DNA from 4 places in the Alkalilimnicola ehrlichii MLHE-1 genome. Region 1 is predicted to be linked to each of the others. Evidence: predicted binding sites of a transcription regulator. Region 1 holds the regulator's gene; each other region holds the start of a gene.

Region 1 (4,187 bases):
GCTCGCGGACCAGGTCGCGAAGCTGGTGCACGTTGGTGTTGCTGGTATCCAGGGTGAGGTCGGCGCGCGCCCGCAGTGGTGCCAGCAGAGCCTCCTCGCGGGCGATGGCGTCGGCCAGCGCGGCGTCACCGTCGCTGAGCGGGTGGCGCCGGCGGGTCTCACTGAACCGGGTGATCAGGGTCTCGCGGCTGGCAAATAGAAAGAGCACCTCGCTGTTCAGGCCCAGTGCCTGCAGCTCGTCCAGGATCGCCGGGATGCGGTCCAGGTCCTCCGGGCGGTTGCGGGCGTCGATACCCACGGCGTAGCGGCCGCCGCCGGCGGGGCAGGTGTCATTGACGTGTCGGGCGAAGGCGCTGAGCAACCCAATGGGCAGGTTGTCGATGCAGTACCAGCCCTGGTCCTCGAGCGTGTGCAGGGCCACGCTCTTCCCCGACCCGGACAGGCCGCTGATGATGATCAACCGGATGCTCTTCATGAAGATGGTGCTCCGCCCACCGACCGCCGCTCGGGGCGGTCGGTGTTAGCCGGCCGTTTCGCTGCCCTGCCACTCCGATAGCAGCCGGTGCAGGCGTGTGGGGTCTGTGGTGGCGCGAAGCTGTTCGCACAGGCCGCTGTCGCTGAACATCTCCGCCAGGTCGGCGAGGATCTGCAGATGCTCGTCGGTGAAGTGCTCGGGGACCACCAGCGCAAACAGCAGATCCACCGGCTCCCGGTCGAAGGCGTCGAAGTCCACCCCCTGGTCGAGGCGGATCATGGCACCCCGCGCCTGCTCGATGCCCTCCATGCGGGCGTGGGGCAGGGCAACGCCGTGGCCCAGGCCGGTGCTGCCCAGCCGTTCCCGCGCCACCAGCCGGTCGAAGACCTGGGTGGAGGCCAGTGTGGTGTCATCCGCAGTCAGCAGGTCGCTGAGTTGTTCCAGCACGCGCTTCTTGCTGCTGACCTCGGCGTCGCAACGGATGCGGTCCGGAGTGATGAGTTCGGCGATTTTCATGGTGTCGTTCAGCCCGGGGCCGGTGACCGCGACGGCGGTCACCGGCCGATGGTTGAGTGTCTACTCCGCGGCCCCTGCGCCCGCTCCCGCCTTCTGAGCAGCCCCCTCGCGGCGGTGGTGGTCGGTGACCTTCTCCTTGTGCTTGACCAATTGGCGGTCAAGCTTGTCGATCATGCCGTCGATGGCGGCGTACATGTCTTCGTCGGTGGTCTCCGCGTGCAGCCGGTTGCCGCTGATCAGCAGATTGGCCTCGGCCTTCTGCCGGAGTTTTTCCACCGAGAGGATCACGTGGCTGTCCACCACGTTATCGAAATGGCGCTCCAGGCGCTGGAATTTCTCCCGTACATAGGCCTTCAGGGCATCCGTGACATCCACGTGGTGACCGGTGATCTGTATTTGCATGCCGCCTCCTTTCAACGTTGCGATTCAGGCCAGTCGCTTGCGCTCTGACGAGGACGCGATGGCCATAGCCTCACGATACTTGGCTACGGTCCGTCTTGCCACGTTTATGCCCTCCTCCTGGAGGATATTGGCAATACGACTGTCACTGAGTGGTTTGGTGGGGTTCTCATCGGCGATCAGACGCCGGATGCGGGCACGGATGGCGGTGGCGGAGCACTCGCCGCCGTCCACCGTCTGCACATGGCTGGAGAAGAAGTACTTGAACTCCAGGGTGCCCCGCGGGGTGTGCATGTACTTGCGGGTGGTGATCCGGGAGATGGTGGACTCGTGCATGTCCACCGCCTCGGCCACCTCGCGCAGGACCAACGGCTGCATGGCCTCTTCGCCGTGGTCGAAGTAGCCCTGCTGGCGCTCGACGATGCAGCGGGCGACCTTGAGCAGGGTGTCGTTGCGGCTAAGCAGGCTCTTGATGAACCAGCGCGCCTCCTGCAGGTGGTTGCGCAGGGTGGTGTTGTCGCTGCTGTTGTCGGCGCGTTTGATCAGGCTGGCGTAATAGCTGTTGACCCGCAGCCGGGGGGCGGTCGCGGGATTGAGCTCCACCTGCCAGCGGCCGTCGCTGCGCCGGACCACCACGTCGGGGACCACGTACTGGGTCTCGTCGCCACCGATTTGCGAGCCCGGCCGCGGATCGAGGGTCTGGATCAGGCCCAGGACCTCGCGAAGCTGGTCCTGATTGAGCTTCATGCGCCGACAGAGTTGGGCGTACTGGCGCTGTACCAGCATGTCCAGGTGCAGATCCACCAGGCGCCGGGCCTCGGGCAGCAGTGGGGTGTCCGGCGGCAGCTGCTCGAGCTGGATGAGCAGCGCCTCACGCGGATCGCGGGCGGCCACGCCCACCGGGTCGAAGTGCTGGATGCGCCGGAGCACCGCCTCGACCTCATCGGGCTCCACGGCCCACTCCGCCGGCAGGGCGGAGATCAACTCCTCGATGCCGGCGCCCAGGTAGCCGTCGTCGCGCACGGAGTCGATGATGACCTGTGCGATGGCCGCGTCCCGATCGGTGAAGGGGGTGAGCTCCGCCTGCCAGGTCAGGTGGTCGTGCAGGGTTTCACCGCCACCGGAGCGGTTGGCGTAGGGGTCGCGGTCCTCGTCCTCGCTGTCCGGCTGGCTCCAGGGGGTGCTGCCGTCGTAGATGTCATCCCAATTGGAGTCCAGCGGCAGGTCCTCGGGGATGTCGGCCTGCTCCTGGGCGGCGGTCTCCTCGCCCGCGGTCCCGGCCTCGGTGGCCTCCTCGGTGCTGGCCTCGTCCCCGCGCTCGCCCTCCGTGTCCTGGGTCTCGCCCTCTTCGGTGCGCTGTTCGGTCTCCTGCTGGTCCTCTTCGGCGAGTTCCAGCATGACGTTGGACTCGAGCTGCTGCTGGATCTCCATCTGCAGATCCAGGGTGGAGAGCTGCAGCAGGCGGATGGCCTGTTGCAGCTGTGGCGTCATAGTGAGTTGCTGCCCGAGTCGAAGTTGCAGCGATTGTTTCATGACCGTTGCCAAAGGGGGTGCCCCCCATCCGGTTCTTTTGAAGTGTGAATGCGATGTCTTGTCATGGATCTCTTTAATCGTCGCCGCCCGATGGCGTCGGAAGCGACCCGTCACGCGGGTCTGGATGCCCCTAGTTTACAGCGGAATGGCGCCTATAGCCGAAAATGCTCGCCCAGGTAGACCTCGCGCACCGCCTGGTTGGCGAGGACCTCCTCCGCGCTGCCGCGGGCGATGACCCGGCCCTGGCTGAGGATGTAGGCCCGTTCCACGATGCCCAGGGTCTCACGGACGTTGTGATCGGTGATCAGTACACCGATGCCGCGCTCGGTGAGCTGCCGGATGATGTGCTGAATATCGACCACCGAGATGGGGTCGACGCCGGCGAAGGGCTCGTCGAGCAGGATAAACTGCGGGTTGGCGGCCAGGGCCCGGGCGATCTCCACCCGCCGGCGCTCGCCGCCGGAGAGGCTGATGCCGGACTGGTCTGCCAGGTGCGGCACATGGAATTCGTCCAGGAGTTGTTGTAGCTGCTCCCTTCGGGCCCGACGGTCCAGGTCCGGTCGGGTCTCCAGGATGGCCATGATGTTCTGGGCCACGGTCATCTTGCGAAAGACCGAGGCCTCCTGGGGCAGGTAGCCGATGCCCTTGCGGGCGCGGGCGTGCATCGGCAGGGCAGTGATGTCCTCGCCGTTGAGCAGGATCTGACCGCCATCGGCCCGCACCAGGCCCACCACCATGTAGAAGCAGGTGGTCTTGCCGGCGCCGTTGGGCCCCAGCAGGCCGACGATCTCACCGGCATCCACGGTGAGTGAGGCCTCCTCGACCACGGTGCGGCCGCGATAGCGCTTGACCAGCGATTTGGCCTCCAGGCGGCTCATTCCTCGTCCCGCTCCTCCGCCGGGTAGAAGATGGTGCGGGTGCGCCGGTCCTCCCGGCCCTCGACCACTGCCTCCTGGGTCTCCAGATTGACGCGGATCTCGTCGCCGGACATGCGGTTCTCCCGCTGCCAGAGTTCGGCCCCTCCGGACAGGTGCAGGCGCTGCGGCCCGCGACTGTGGTACTCCATGCGCGGGGCTTCGGCATGCACCGTGTCGGTTTGCCCCGGGGGCAGTTGCTCGTAGGTGGCCGGGCCGCCCGCCACCTCCACCCGGTCCAGAACGCGGCGCCCCTCCACGTCGCGGGTGTGCACAACCATGCGATCGCCGGTGATGACCAGGCTGCCCTGGGTCAACACGACAGCGCCGGTGTAGGTGCTGATGCCGCG
Region 2 (4,187 bases), 1.5 Mb from region 1:
GGCGTGGTGATTGCCAAGCGCAACCGCGGCATCAACAGTGCCTTCACGGTGCGCAAGGTCTCCCATGGTGAGGGCGTCGAGCGCGTCTTCCAGACCTACAGCCCGATCATCGAGAGCGTGAAGGTCAAGCGCCGGGGTGACGTGCGCCGCGCCAAGCTTTACTACCTGCGCGAGCGCAGCGGCAAGTCTGCCCGCATCAAGGAAAAGGTGAAGTAAGGCGGCGGGTGCCCGTCCGCCGGGGTGTTGCCTCCGGCGGGCCCCGTCAACAGGAAGCCCCCGGTGGCTACGCCATCGGGGGCTTCCTGTTTGCTGCCGCTACGATCGGGCGGTTTAGCTGAGTGTGGTGATCGCCCGTTCCGCACGTTCGCCCCGGTCCGCCCCAAAGCCGGCGCGCTGGGCGACCGGCCCGGCCACGGCGCCGGTCGTCAGGCGCTGGTGATGCATCGCCCGGGCCCGGCGCCCCCTTGGGCGCCGTCCCGCCCGTAGGTGACCCCCTGGGCGGGGGCCCCGGTCAGGATGGCAAGGATGCCGGCGGTCTGCTCCAGGCTGCGGTGGATCAACCGGCCGTTGGCCTCGTTGCTGCGCTGTAGTGCCTGCAACTGGCGGGTCAGGGCCTGCCACTCCGCCTCCAGGCCGGCGTCCGACCGCTCGCGCAGCAGACGGCGCATGCCCTCCGGGTCCGGCGCATAGCCCAGCGCCCAGGCCGCCTCCGCGCGCTGGCGCTCCGCCGCTTCCAGCGTCGCCAGCGCCTCCAGCTTCTCGGGCATCAACGCGGTAAGGCCCTCGGGGTCGCGCTGCTCCAGCAGGCCGCGCTCCCGTTCGAGCACCGCCATGACCGTGTGCGCACACTCCTGGCAGCGTTGCAGGCTGTCACGGAGGCGGTCATCCTGGTCAGAGTCGGTCATAAGCCGTCGTCCTCACGGTGCCGGGGGCGGCCTGCCGCCCGGTCAGTCGTTCAGGAGGTTCTCCAGTTCCACCATGCGGCTGGCGATCCGCTCCGCATCCACCGGATACTCGCCGTTGGCGATGCGCTCTTTCAGCGCATCGACCCGCTCCCGGTTCACCTCCGGGGTGGCGTCGATCTGCTGGCGCACGGCCTGCAGCCGGTCGGAGACCGCGGCCTGGTCGGCGGCGGGGCGCTCGCCGGCAGCCGATGACCGCTCGCCGGCGCCGTCCTGCCGGGTGCTGCCACCTGCCTTGCCGGCATTGCCCGGGGTCAGTCCCGGGGTGGCCGGGAGCCGGTTGCCGTTGTTGATGGGATCCGTCATTGTGCTCTCTCCGTCCAGAATCTTGACTCAGCGTTGCCCGGGGTGGGGCTGAGCGGTCACTCTGGATAGTCAATCGGCCGATCGTCCGGAAACTTTAGCCGGCTATCGCTGATTTGAGAATATGCGAAAACCGTGCCGGTGGCGATGCCCCTCACCGACCGACCTCCACCAGGGATTCGCCGGCCACCCGGCCCTCGACCACTCGCCCGGAGCTGCCCGCCTCGACCCGCACGATATCGCCCAGCACGCCGCTCTCCAATGCCTTGCCCTGGCCGGTCACCTGCACCCTGCCGCCGCCCGCGCGCAGCGTGACACTGCGACCGCGCTGCACGAGCTGCGGTGCGGCCAGCGCGTTGCCGGCAATCAGATCGCCCCGGCGCAGCGATCGGCGCAGCTCCTTGCCGATGAGATGCTCGGCTTCGGTCTCGTAGGGGCGGTGCAGTGAGGCGAGCTGGCGGCGCTCGGTGGTCACACTGTCGGCCCTCAGGCGTTCGCCTCGGCGCAGCGGACGGGCGGCCACGAGGACCTCCACCTGGGTATCCACCCGGGCGCTGACATAGACCGTCCAGGGCTGGGTGCCGGTGCAGCGCACGCCCACGGTGAGATTGCCAACACCCCGATTATCGTGGGGAGAAAACGCCTCCAGGGCGCCGTCACAGGGGTGCAGCCGCAGGCGCGGGTCCAGCCGTCCGATGGTGATCTCCAGCTCGTCACCGAGCCCGGTAAATTGCCCCTCGACCCAAGTAGCAGCGGTGGACCGGATGTCGTCGAGCGACTGGCGCTCCGCCTGCACGGGACCGCTGGCCGTCAAAAAAATGGCTGTCAGCAATAGCCCGATTGTCCGGGGCGACACGGTGTGCCTGGGCATTGTGGCTGCTCCGTCAATGAACCCTGTGGGGGACTGGGGTGGTGCAGGGTGACAGCAGGATTCATGCCAGGGCACTCGGTGGCCGCGATCATTCCTATTCACTAAAACCTATGGTGGAATAGGGCCGTGGCCCTTCGCCGCCCGCATGCCGGCGGGCCGGGGCGGGGGCCTCAAGTTTCGGGCCCCGCGACCGATGCCAAAGGCCAGGGTTGGACCGGCGTCCTGTAGCCACCGGGGGAGTCATGTCGCAGATTTTGCACGCAGTCGATCAGCGCACGCAGCTGGCGGGACGCAACCGCATGGAGTTGTTGCTGTTCCATTTCGGCGGCGCCCAGCGCTACGGCATCAACGTCTTCAAGGTGCGGGAGGTCATCCCCGCGCCGCGCCTGAGCCGGGTCCCCCAGAGCCACCCGGTGGCCCGAGGCATCGCCCACATCCGTGGCCAGACCATCCCGGTGCTGGACCTGAGCATGGCCGTGGGTGGCCCGCCGCTGGATGTCGGGGATGGCGGCTACGTGGTGGTCACCGAGTACAATCGTACGGTGCAGGGTTTCCTGGTGGCTGGGGTGGACCGTATCGTGAACCTGCAGTGGGAGGACGTGCTGCCGCCGCCCTCCCAGGGCTCCGGGGAGACCTACCTGACCGCCATCGCCCGCATCGAGGGGAAGATGGTGCAGATCATCGATGTGGAGAAGGTGCTGGCCGAACTCAACGCCGCCGGCGGGCTGGACCCGCGGCAGGTGGAGGGCGGCGCGGACGAGGCACTGCAGGGCGCGGAGGGCTGGCATGTGCTGGTGGCGGACGATTCCGTCATCGCCCGCCGGCAGGTGGTGCACACTGTGGAGGACCTGGGGTTGGCGTGCACCGCCGTGCGGGACGGCCTGGAGGCGCTGGAACAGCTCAAGGCCTGGACGGGGGAGACCCCCTCACCGCTCGACCGGCTCCTGATGGTGATCTCCGACGTGGAGATGCCCCGCATGGACGGCTACACGCTGACCAGCCGTATCCGCACCGACGAGGCCCTGCAGGGGCTCCATGTGCTGCTGCATTCGTCGTTGTCCGGGGTCTTTAACGAGCGGATGGTCCAGCAGGTGGGGGCGGACGATTTTCTGTCGAAGTTCCGTTCCAATGAACTGGCGGCGCGGGTGGAGAACCGCCTTGCGGCGGTGACGCAGCGCTGAGGTGCGGCCGACACGGTACGCACCCCTGCCGCGGTGGTGACTATCGCAGGGAGTGAGCTTGAGCGTTTCAGCCATTAAAGAGAAAGACTACCAGGCGTTCCGCCAGTTACTGGAGTCGTCCAGCGGCATTGTGTTGGGCGACAACAAGCAGTACCTGGTGGCGAGTCGTCTGGGGCCGCTGATGGCGGATCAGCGGGTTTCCGATCTGGGGGAGCTGGTCGAACGGCTGCGCCGTCCGGGCGGTGCGACCCTGCGTGCCAAGGTGGTCGAGGCGATGACCACCAACGAGACCCAGTGGTTCCGGGATGGTTTTCCCTTCCGCGTCCTGCGCGAGCGCATCCTGCCCGACTTCGTGGAGCGTGGTCAGCGCTCCATCCGCATCTGGTCCGCGGCCTGCTCCTCCGGTCAGGAGGCGTATTCCATCAGCATGACGGTGGATGAGTTCAACCAGTCGGGCCGGGGGGCGATCGACGCCGAGATCCTGGGCACCGATATCGCGCCGCGGATGATCGAGATGGCGCGTCAGGGGCGGTATCGGGCCAGTGTCGCCCGTCGCGGCCTCACTCCGGAGCGCCAGCAGCGCTTTTTCCGGGAGGTGGGTGACGACACCTGGGAGGTGCGCCCGGAGGTCAAGCGCCGGACCCGCTTTCAGCTACATAACCTGCTCGACAGCTATGCCTCACTGGGTCGGTTCGACATCATCTTCTGTCGTAATGTGCTCATCTACTTCTCCACGGATTCCCGTCGCGACATCATTCACCGCATGGCCCGGGCGGTCCGGCCCGGCGGCTGGCTGATCGTCGGCGCCTCGGAGTCCCTCTCCGGCTATGCGGCGGATTTTGAGATGAAGCGCCTGGACGGCGGTGTCGT
Region 3 (4,187 bases), 590 kb from region 1:
TGTCTGGCCAAGGTGGCCCAGGGGTCCTTGCGGTAGATGGACTGGGCGCGTTCGAAGCGCTCGGCGAGGCGCTTGCGGTTGACGTCGTCGTCCACCACCTGCTCGCGGACCCACGACAGGCCGACGCGCTCGATCCAGGGCGCGGTCCGTTCCAGGTAGCGGCCCGTCTCGCGGTAGAGCTGCAGGTAGGCCGCGGCGTACTCCATCACCTCCTCGGCGGTCTCGACCCGGCAGAGCGTGTCGCAGGCGCGCACCTTCACCCCGCCGTTGCCCCCCACCAGGATCTCCCAGCCGGACTCGATGGCCACCACGCCCAGATCCTTGATGCTGGCCTCGGCGCAGTTGCGCGGGCAGCCGGAGACGGCCAGCTTGACCTTGTGGGGCGTCCACGCGCCCCAGCACATCCTTTCCAGGGCGATGCCCAGGCTGGTGGAGTCCTGCACCCCGAAGCGGCACCATTCCGAGCCGACGCAGGTCTTCACCGTACGCAGGGCCTTGCCGTAGGCGTGGCCCGAAACAAAACCCGCCTCCGCGAGTTCGCCCCACATGCCGGGCAGGTCCTCTTTTTTCACGCCCAGCAGATCGATCCGCTGGCCGCCGGTGACCTTCACGGTGGGTACGTCGTAGCGCTCCGCCACCTCGGCGATCTTGCGCAGTTCCGCCGGGGTGGTGGTACCGCCCCACATGCGGGGCACCACCGAGTAGGTGCCGTCCTTCTGGATGTTGGCGTGCATGCGCTCGTTGACCAGGCGCGCCATCTCGTCGTCCTGCGCTTCCTCGGGCCAGGTGGAGATCAGGTAGTAGTTGAGCGCCGGGCGGCACTTGTCGCAGCCATCCGGGGTCTTCCATTCCAACGTGTCGAAGACCTGCTGCAGACAGGTCAGGTGCTGCTCGCGGATAGCCTTACGCACCTGGTCGTGGCTGTGGTCGGTGCAGGCGCAGAGGGGTTTGACCCTGGGCTCGGCGTAGCCGCCGCCCACGGTGGATTGCAGGATCTGCTCCACCAGCCCGGTGCAGGAGCCGCAGGAGGCCGAGGCCTTGGTGTGCGACTGCACCTCCTCCAGGCTGAAAAGCCCCTGCTCCTGGATGGCGTTGACGATGTCGCCTTTGCACACGCCGTTGCAATCGCAGACCTGGGCGTCCATGGGCATGGCCTCGGCATGGCTTTGGCCACCGTGGCCGGCGTCACCCAGGTGGGCTTGGCCGAAGAGCAGACTGTCGCGGAAATCGCTGACCGAGGTGCCGTCCTTGAGCAACTGGAAGTACCAGGCGCCGTCGCTGGTGTCGCCGTAGAGCACGGCGCCCCGGATGCGATCCTCCTGCAGAACCAGCTTCTTGTAGATGCCGCCTGCCGGGTCCTGGTAGACGATGGCCTCCGTGCCTTCGGCCTCGGAAAAGTCGCCGGCGGAGAAAAGATCCACGCCGGTGACCTTGAGCTTGGTGGACGTCACCGAGCCTTCGTAGGCGGCGAAGCCGGCCTCGGCCAGGTGGTTGGCACAGACTTTGGCCTGCTCGAACAGCGGGGCAACGAGGCCGTAGCATTGGCCCCGGTGCTGCACGCACTCGCCCACGGCATAGATACGCGGGTCGAAGGTCTGCATGGTGTCGTTGACCACGATGCCACGCTCGCAGAGGATGCCCGCCGCCTTCGCCAGGTGGATGTTGGGACGGATGCCGGCCGCCATGACCACCAAGTCGGCGGGGATCTCCTCGCCGTCGGCAAAGCGGACCGCCTCCACGCGGTCGTCGCCCAGCAGGGCCTGGGTCTGCGCCTCCAGGCGGAACTCGACACCGCGTTCGCGCAGGGACTGCTCCAGCATGCCTCCGGCCAGGGCATCGAGCTGACGCTCCATGAGGTGGGGGGCCAGGTGCACCACGGTGACCGCCATACCCTGTTGGTGCAGCCCCCATGCCGCCTCGAGGCCCAGCAGTCCGCCGCCGATAACCACCGCGTGGCGATGCTGGCGGCTGGCCTCGAGCATGGCCTCCACGTCGCCGATATCGCGGTAGGCGAGTACCCCGGGCAGGTCATTGCCAGGCACGGGGATGATGAAGGGGTTGGAGCCGGTGGCCAGGAGCAGGCGATCGTAAGGGGTGCGCCGGCCATCGCCACTGATCACCTCGCGGTGCCGGCGGTTGATTTCGGTCACCGGGCAGCCGGTGTGGAGGGTGATTCCGTTCTCCGCATACCATTCGGGCCGGTTGAGCATGATGTCATCCACCGTCTTCTCGCCCGAGAGCAGTGGGGAGAGCATGATGCGGTTGTAATTGCCGTGGGGTTCGGCGCCGAATACGGTGATCTCGTAGCGCTCCGGCGCTACCGCCAGCAACTCCTCCAAGGTCTTGACCCCGGCCATTCCGTTGCCTACCAGTACCAATCGTTCGCGTTGCATCGCTTTTGACCTCCCGGGCCCGTGGCCCGATTCCGCGAAAACAAAAAAGGCGTCCGACGGTCAGCCCCTGATGGGGGGTGATGTCGGACGCCTTTATCCGGGGTGGGCCGTCCTCGGCCCGTTGTGGTGTTCGCCGCGGGCCGCCATTGGCCCAGGGCGCTGCACGCGCCTCAACGATAGATAAGCAAGATTTCGGCCAGAACAAAATATACCAATAAAACGGTGGCATACGATGAAATGTGATCCGGTCGCGGGCGTGGTCCGCACCGAAAGCGTGCGGGGGGCGGACCGGTTGCCCCCGAATGGTCCACGGGGCCGGGCGTTGGGTGAGGTCGTGCCCGGTCACCGCTCAGCAGGTACAATGGCCAGCTTCTTCACGACAGTACACGGACAAAAAACAAACGCATGCTCGATACACGCAAACTGAGACAAGACCCCGAGGGGGTGGCCCGGGCGCTGGCCCGCCGCGGCTACCGGCTGGACGTGGCGCACTACCGGGCGTTGGACGAACGCCGGCGCGAGCTGCAGGTGCGCACTCAGGAACTGCAGAACGAGCGCAACACCCGCTCCAAAGGGATTGGCCAGGCCAAGGCCCGCGGCGAGGACATCGAACCGCTGAAGGCCGAGGTCGCCGATCTGGGCCGGCAATTGGAGGCGGCGAAGGGGGAATTGCAGGCGGTGCAGGACGAGCTCCACGACATCCACGTGGGGATGCCGAACCTGCCGCATCCGGACGTGCCGGAGGGCGAGGACGATAGCGAGAACGTGGAGGTGCGCCGCTGGGGCACGCCGCCAGAGTTCGGGTTTCGGCCCCGCGACCACGTGGAACTGGGCGAGTTACTCGACGGCGGCCTGGATTTTGAAGCGGCGGCCAAGTTGACCGGCGCCCGCTTCGTGGTCATGCGCGGGGCGGTGGCCCGGCTGCACCGGGCCCTCATCCAGTTCATGCTGGATACCCACACCGCCGAGCACGGCTACCAGGAGATCTACGTCCCCTACATGGTCAACCGGGACAGCCTGTTCGGGACCGGTCAGTTGCCCAAATTTGCTGCCGATCTGTTTCACCTCGACGCCGAGCAGGACTACTACCTTATCCCCACCGCCGAGGTGCCGGTCACCAACATGGCCCGGGACGAGATCATCGCCGACGGGCAACTCCCCCTCAAATTCGCCTGCCATACCCCCTGCTTCCGCTCGGAGGCGGGCAGCCATGGCAAGGACACCCGCGGCATGATCCGGCAACACCAGTTCGAGAAGGTGGAGTTGGTGCAGATGGTGCGCCCGGAGGCGTCCTGGGAGGCGCTGGAAGCGCTGACCGGACACGCGGAGACCATACTGCAGCGGTTGGACCTGCCCTACCGGGTGGTGACCCTGTGCACCGGGGACCTGGGCTTCTCCTCGGCCAAGACCTACGACATCGAAGTCTGGCTGCCGGCCCAGGAGACCTACCGGGAGATCTCCTCGTGCAGCAACTTCCTGGATTTCCAGGCCCGTCGCATGCAGGCCCGGTGGCGTAATCCGGAAACCGGTAAACCCGAGCCCCTGCATACCCTCAATGGCTCCGGCCTGGCGGTAGGCCGCTGTCTGGTGGCGATCCTGGAGAATTACCAGGAGGCGGACGGGCGGGTGACCGTGCCCGAGGCGTTGCGCCCCTATATGGGCGGGATCACGCGGCTTTAAGAGCGCTTCTATGCTAATAGCTGATCGCCCCACTGAGGTTCTGGTAAAGCCCGGGGGGCGTTCCTATACTGCCGCCAAGATGGGTGGTCGCGTTAACTCCTAAGCGTAGTCAAG
Region 4 (4,187 bases), 1.3 Mb from region 1:
AGCAACAGCACCTGGTCTGCGTACTCACGCGCACTGACCAGATCGTGGGTCACCATCACCACCGTACGGCCGGCGGCACGCTCCCGGGCGAGCACGTCGAGGATCAGGGCCTCGCTGGCGGCATCCACCCCCGCCAGCGGCTCGTCCAGCAGCAGCACCTCGGCCCGCTGGGCCAGGGCTCGCGCCAGCAGCACGCGCTTCTTCTGACCACCGGACAAGGCGCCGATGGGGCGCTCGGCATAAGCAGTCATGTCCACCGCCGCCAGCGCCTCGTCCACCGCAACCCAGTGACGAGGGTGGACAAAACGCGGTGGCATGAGGCGGCGCCAGGCGGGGTCGCCGCGCATGTGGCCGTAACGCCCCGTCAATACCGCGTCCCGCACCGATATCGGGAAGTCCCACTCAATGGCCTCCTGTTGCGCCATATAGGCCACCGCGCCCTGCCGGCGCTTACGGGCGGGCGTATCGCCAAGCACGGTGACCCGGCCACGCACCGGGCGCATGGAGCCAACCAGGATCCGGAACAGCGTGGACTTACCCGCCCCGTTGGGTCCGATGATCGCCGTCCACTGCCCGGCCGGCAGGCGCACATCCACATGCGCTAGCACCGGCTCACCCTCATAGGCCGCGTACAGCTTTTCAGCTTCCACCGCGGCCGGGGCGACGATTTTCCCGGAGGGGGGCTCGATCACGCTTACAGCTCCGACAGCGACTCCTTGATAAGCCGCACATTGTGACGCATCAGCGAGAAATAATCTTCTGCCCCGCTGCCCGCCCCGCCCAGCGAATCCACATAAAGCGGCCCGGCGACATCGACCCCGGTGTCCTCGGCGACACTGCGCACATGGCGATCGGAGATCGTGCTTTCCCAAAATACGGCACCCGGATTCTTCTGCCGTACCAGGTCGACGATGCGCATGATCTGGCGCGGGGAGCCCTCGGTCTCCGCGTTGGTGCCCCAGACGCCGTCATGGACAAACCCATAGGCGTCGGCAAAGTAGACGAAGGCCGCCTCACTGGTGATCAGCAGCCGACGTTCCTCGGGGACGGCCGACAAGGCCTCGGTCAGTTCGGTGTGCAGATCCAGCAGACGCCCGGCCAGGTCTTCGGCCCGCTCTTCAAAGGCGTCCGCCCGCTCCGGGTGCACCTCACCCAGGGCCCGGCCAATGGCCCGGGCGTAACCGGCGGCAGCGCGTGGATCCATCCACAGATGAGGGTCGGGGTCGCCCTCATAATCCCCGGTGACAATCGGCAGGGTGTCGTGGCCGCTGCGCTCGGCCACCGGCACCATTGGCACCCCCTCAGCGACCGTGGCCGCCACCTGGCCCATCCACTGCTCCAGTTGATAACCGTTGTACAGCACCAGGTCGGCGCGCTCCAACGCCATGAAGTTATTGGGGCTCAACTCCCACTCGTGGACCTCGGCACCGATGGGTGTCAATACCGTGAGGTCGACATCATCCCCCGCCACTTCACGGGTCAGGTCCCCGAGGATGGAGAAGGTCGCCACCACCCGGGGGCGCTCCCCCTCGGCGGCGTTGCCGCCGCCGCAAGCCATCAATACGAACGGCAACAGGGCCACAGTCACCAGCTTCCACGCCTTCATCCGGCAAGCCCCCTTATTGAATTGCGTTTAAGAATCATTCTTGATTGTAGCGAGCGCAATCCGTCTTGCCAAGCGCAGCTGACGCCCGGGACGGTGCAGCCGACCTACCACGTGCCGGTGTTCGCCATGGAGGCCCAGGGCTCTTTGGGCGGCAGCGCCTCACCCGCCTGCAGCAGCTCAATGGAGATGCCATCCGGCGAGCGGACGAAGGCCATGTGGCCGTCCCGGGGCGGCCGGTTGATGGTGACGCCGCTGTCCATCAACCGCTGGCACAGCCCATAGATATCCGGCACCCGGAAGGCCAGGTGGCCGAAGTTGCGGCCACCGGTATAGGTCTCCGGGTCCCAGTTGTAGGTCAGCTCCAACATCGGCGCCTTGTCCGCGCTGCGCGCCCGCGCCTCGTCGTCCGGGGCCGCCAGGAAGACCAGGGTAAAACGCCCCTTTTCGCTCTCCTTACGGCTGATCTCCACCAGCCCGAGCTTGTTGCAGTAGAAATCCAGTGACGCATCGAGATCGCTGACACGCACCATGGTGTGCAGGTACTGCATGGTCCCACCTCCTTTACGCATTGTCCTCATGCTGCGCTGCCAGGGCGACGGCTGCAACCGGGGGCGTTGACCGCCACGGCAGGCCGCCACCCGGGTATTTGCCACGCGGCTGTGTGAAATAACACACCCCGCCGGGGGCCGGGATGATAGTCAGTCCCGTTCCAAAGAAAACAGCGTGATTATTCAGGGTGTTGGGAAAAACCCAGCGCCGGCGTGCTTCTTGCTCTGGATAGCCCAATCAACCCATCCCGCGCAGCAAATAAAATCAGGAGCAAAACGATATGCCAGCGTCATCGCGCACCCGCCATGCAACCTACTTCATCGCCCTGGGCGCCATCACCGGTGCCGGGCTGCTGGGTACCCCGCCGCAGACGCACGCCGGTGGCCACGGCCACCTGGCCCCCATTGTGATCACCGCGCCGGTAATGACGAGCCCCGGCGAACTGGAGACCGATCCGCGCCAGGCCCGCCTGCCGCTGCCGGCCCAGGACGGTGGCAGTTTCCTCAAGTCCATTCCCGGGTTCACCACCAGCCGTAAGGGGGGCACCAGCGGCGACCCGGAGCTGCGCGGCCAGGGGGGTGGCCGCCTGAACATCCTGATGGACGGCCATCCGGTGCTCGGCGGCTGCGGCCAGCGGATGGACCCGCCCACCGCCTATATCTACCCGGAGAGCTACGACCGGGTGCGCATTTTCAAGGGGCCGCAGACGGTCCGCTACGGTGCCGCACCGGCCGGGGTGGTGGACTTCCAGCGGGACCCGCAGCGATTCGATGAGCCCACCGTCACCGGCCACGCCAGCATGACGGTGGGCCGTTTCGACCGCACCGATCTGATGGCCGACGTGACCGCCGGCAGCAGCGAGGGCTACGCTCGCATCATCGGCACGATCTCCAAACAGGACGACTACCGGGACGGTGACGGCGACAAGCTGCACTCGCAGTTCGAGCGCTGGAGCGGGACCGGCATCCTCGGCTGGACGCCGGATGAATTCACCAACCTGGAGTTCGCCTACGAGCGCAGTGACGCCGAGGCAGCCTACGGCGACCGGATGATGGACGGCACCACCTTCGACCGGACGGGCTACAGTCTCACCGCCCGCCGCGAGGCCCTCACCCCCTGGCTGGACGCGGTGGAGTTCAAGGCGTTCTACAGCTATGTGGACCACGTGATGGACAACTTCCGCATGCGCAGCGCCCCTCAGCAGACGGTGAGCTTCCCGGACCGGCGCACCACCGGCGCCAAAGTGGATGCCGAGCTGGTGCTGGCGGAACAGACCTGGTTGACCGTCGGCCTGGACTACACCGAGGACGAGCACGGTCGGGGCCGCCGGACCACCATGGGGGGTGCCAACACCCTGCAGGAGGTGCTGAGCACTGATTATTCCCGGAACGATACTGCGGAGTTCCGCGACTACGGGATGTATGCGGAGTTAGAACATGGGCTGACGGCTCGCGACTATGTCTTCTTCGGCGCCCGGATCGATCGCAACCGGGCCGAGGCCGAATCCATGTATGGGGGCGCTACTCCGGGTACCACGGACCGCAACACCCTCTGGAGTGGCTTCGCCCGCTACGAGCGAGATTTGGCCGACCTGCCCCTCACCCTCAACATCGGTGTGGGTGCCGCGGAGCGCGCCCCGGACTTCTGGGAGCGGATGAAGGACTTCGACCTGGAGACCGAACGTCTGACCCAGTTGGATGCCGGCGTCCAGTGGCGGGGCACGCGGGTGAACGCCACACTGTCCGCCTTTTACGGCGAGTTCAGCAACTACATCCTGGTCGGTGCCGAGTCCGGCGACCCCGATGCCCGTAATATCAGTGCCAGCCATTACGGCCTGGAGGCGGACCTGACCTACCGCTTCAGCCCGACGCTCTCCTCCACCACCACGCTCGCCTGGGTGCGTGCGGACAACGACAGCGACAACGAGCCGCTGGCCCAGACCCCGCCCCTGGAGGGCACGCTCAGCCTGGACTACGACGACGGCCGCTGGTTCGCCGGCGGTGTGGTCCGGGCGGTGGAGCGCCAGGACAGA

What was found. The regulator sigma-54, encoded in region 1, starts transcription at its own class of promoters, with help from an activator protein. The targets are predictions, from matches to a motif close to TGGCANGNTNCNTGCTT.
Region 2: a site for sigma-54 is predicted at 2,189-2,205, ahead of flgA (flagellar basal body P-ring formation chaperone FlgA). Genes of this name have one in related genera too.
Region 3: a site for sigma-54 is predicted at 2,576-2,592, ahead of nirB (nitrite reductase large subunit NirB). Genes of this name have one in related genera too.
Region 4: a site for sigma-54 is predicted at 2,364-2,380, ahead of MLG_RS05330 (TonB-dependent copper receptor). Genes of this name have one in related genera too.

What each region holds. Positions count from the first base shown of each region.
Region 1 covers NC_008340.1:2,531,526-2,535,712, reverse strand. Annotated here, with positions in the region: gene rapZ (RNase adapter RapZ) at 1-466, opposite strand, end outside; gene ptsN (PTS IIA-like nitrogen regulatory protein PtsN) at 521-991, opposite strand; gene hpf (ribosome hibernation-promoting factor, HPF/YfiA family) at 1,052-1,393, opposite strand; gene MLG_RS11300 (RNA polymerase factor sigma-54) at 1,418-2,923, opposite strand; gene lptB (LPS export ABC transporter ATP-binding protein) at 3,076-3,801, opposite strand; gene lptA (lipopolysaccharide transport periplasmic protein LptA) at 3,798-4,187, opposite strand, start outside.
Region 2 covers NC_008340.1:1,006,987-1,011,173, forward strand. Annotated here, with positions in the region: gene rplS (50S ribosomal protein L19) at 1-216, shown strand, start outside; gene MLG_RS04580 (flagella synthesis protein FlgN) at 426-905, opposite strand; gene flgM (flagellar biosynthesis anti-sigma factor FlgM) at 948-1,268, opposite strand; gene flgA (flagellar basal body P-ring formation chaperone FlgA) at 1,420-2,097, opposite strand; gene MLG_RS04595 (chemotaxis protein) at 2,379-3,317, shown strand; gene MLG_RS04600 (CheR family methyltransferase) at 3,370-4,187, shown strand, end outside.
Region 3 covers NC_008340.1:1,941,559-1,945,745, reverse strand. Annotated here, with positions in the region: gene nirB (nitrite reductase large subunit NirB) at 1-2,393, opposite strand, end outside; gene serS (serine--tRNA ligase) at 2,799-4,073, shown strand.
Region 4 covers NC_008340.1:1,188,800-1,192,986, reverse strand. Annotated here, with positions in the region: gene MLG_RS05345 (metal ABC transporter ATP-binding protein) at 1-692, opposite strand, end outside; gene MLG_RS05340 (metal ABC transporter substrate-binding protein) at 695-1,606, opposite strand; gene MLG_RS05335 (VOC family protein) at 1,711-2,154, opposite strand; gene MLG_RS05330 (TonB-dependent copper receptor) at 2,436-4,187, shown strand, end outside.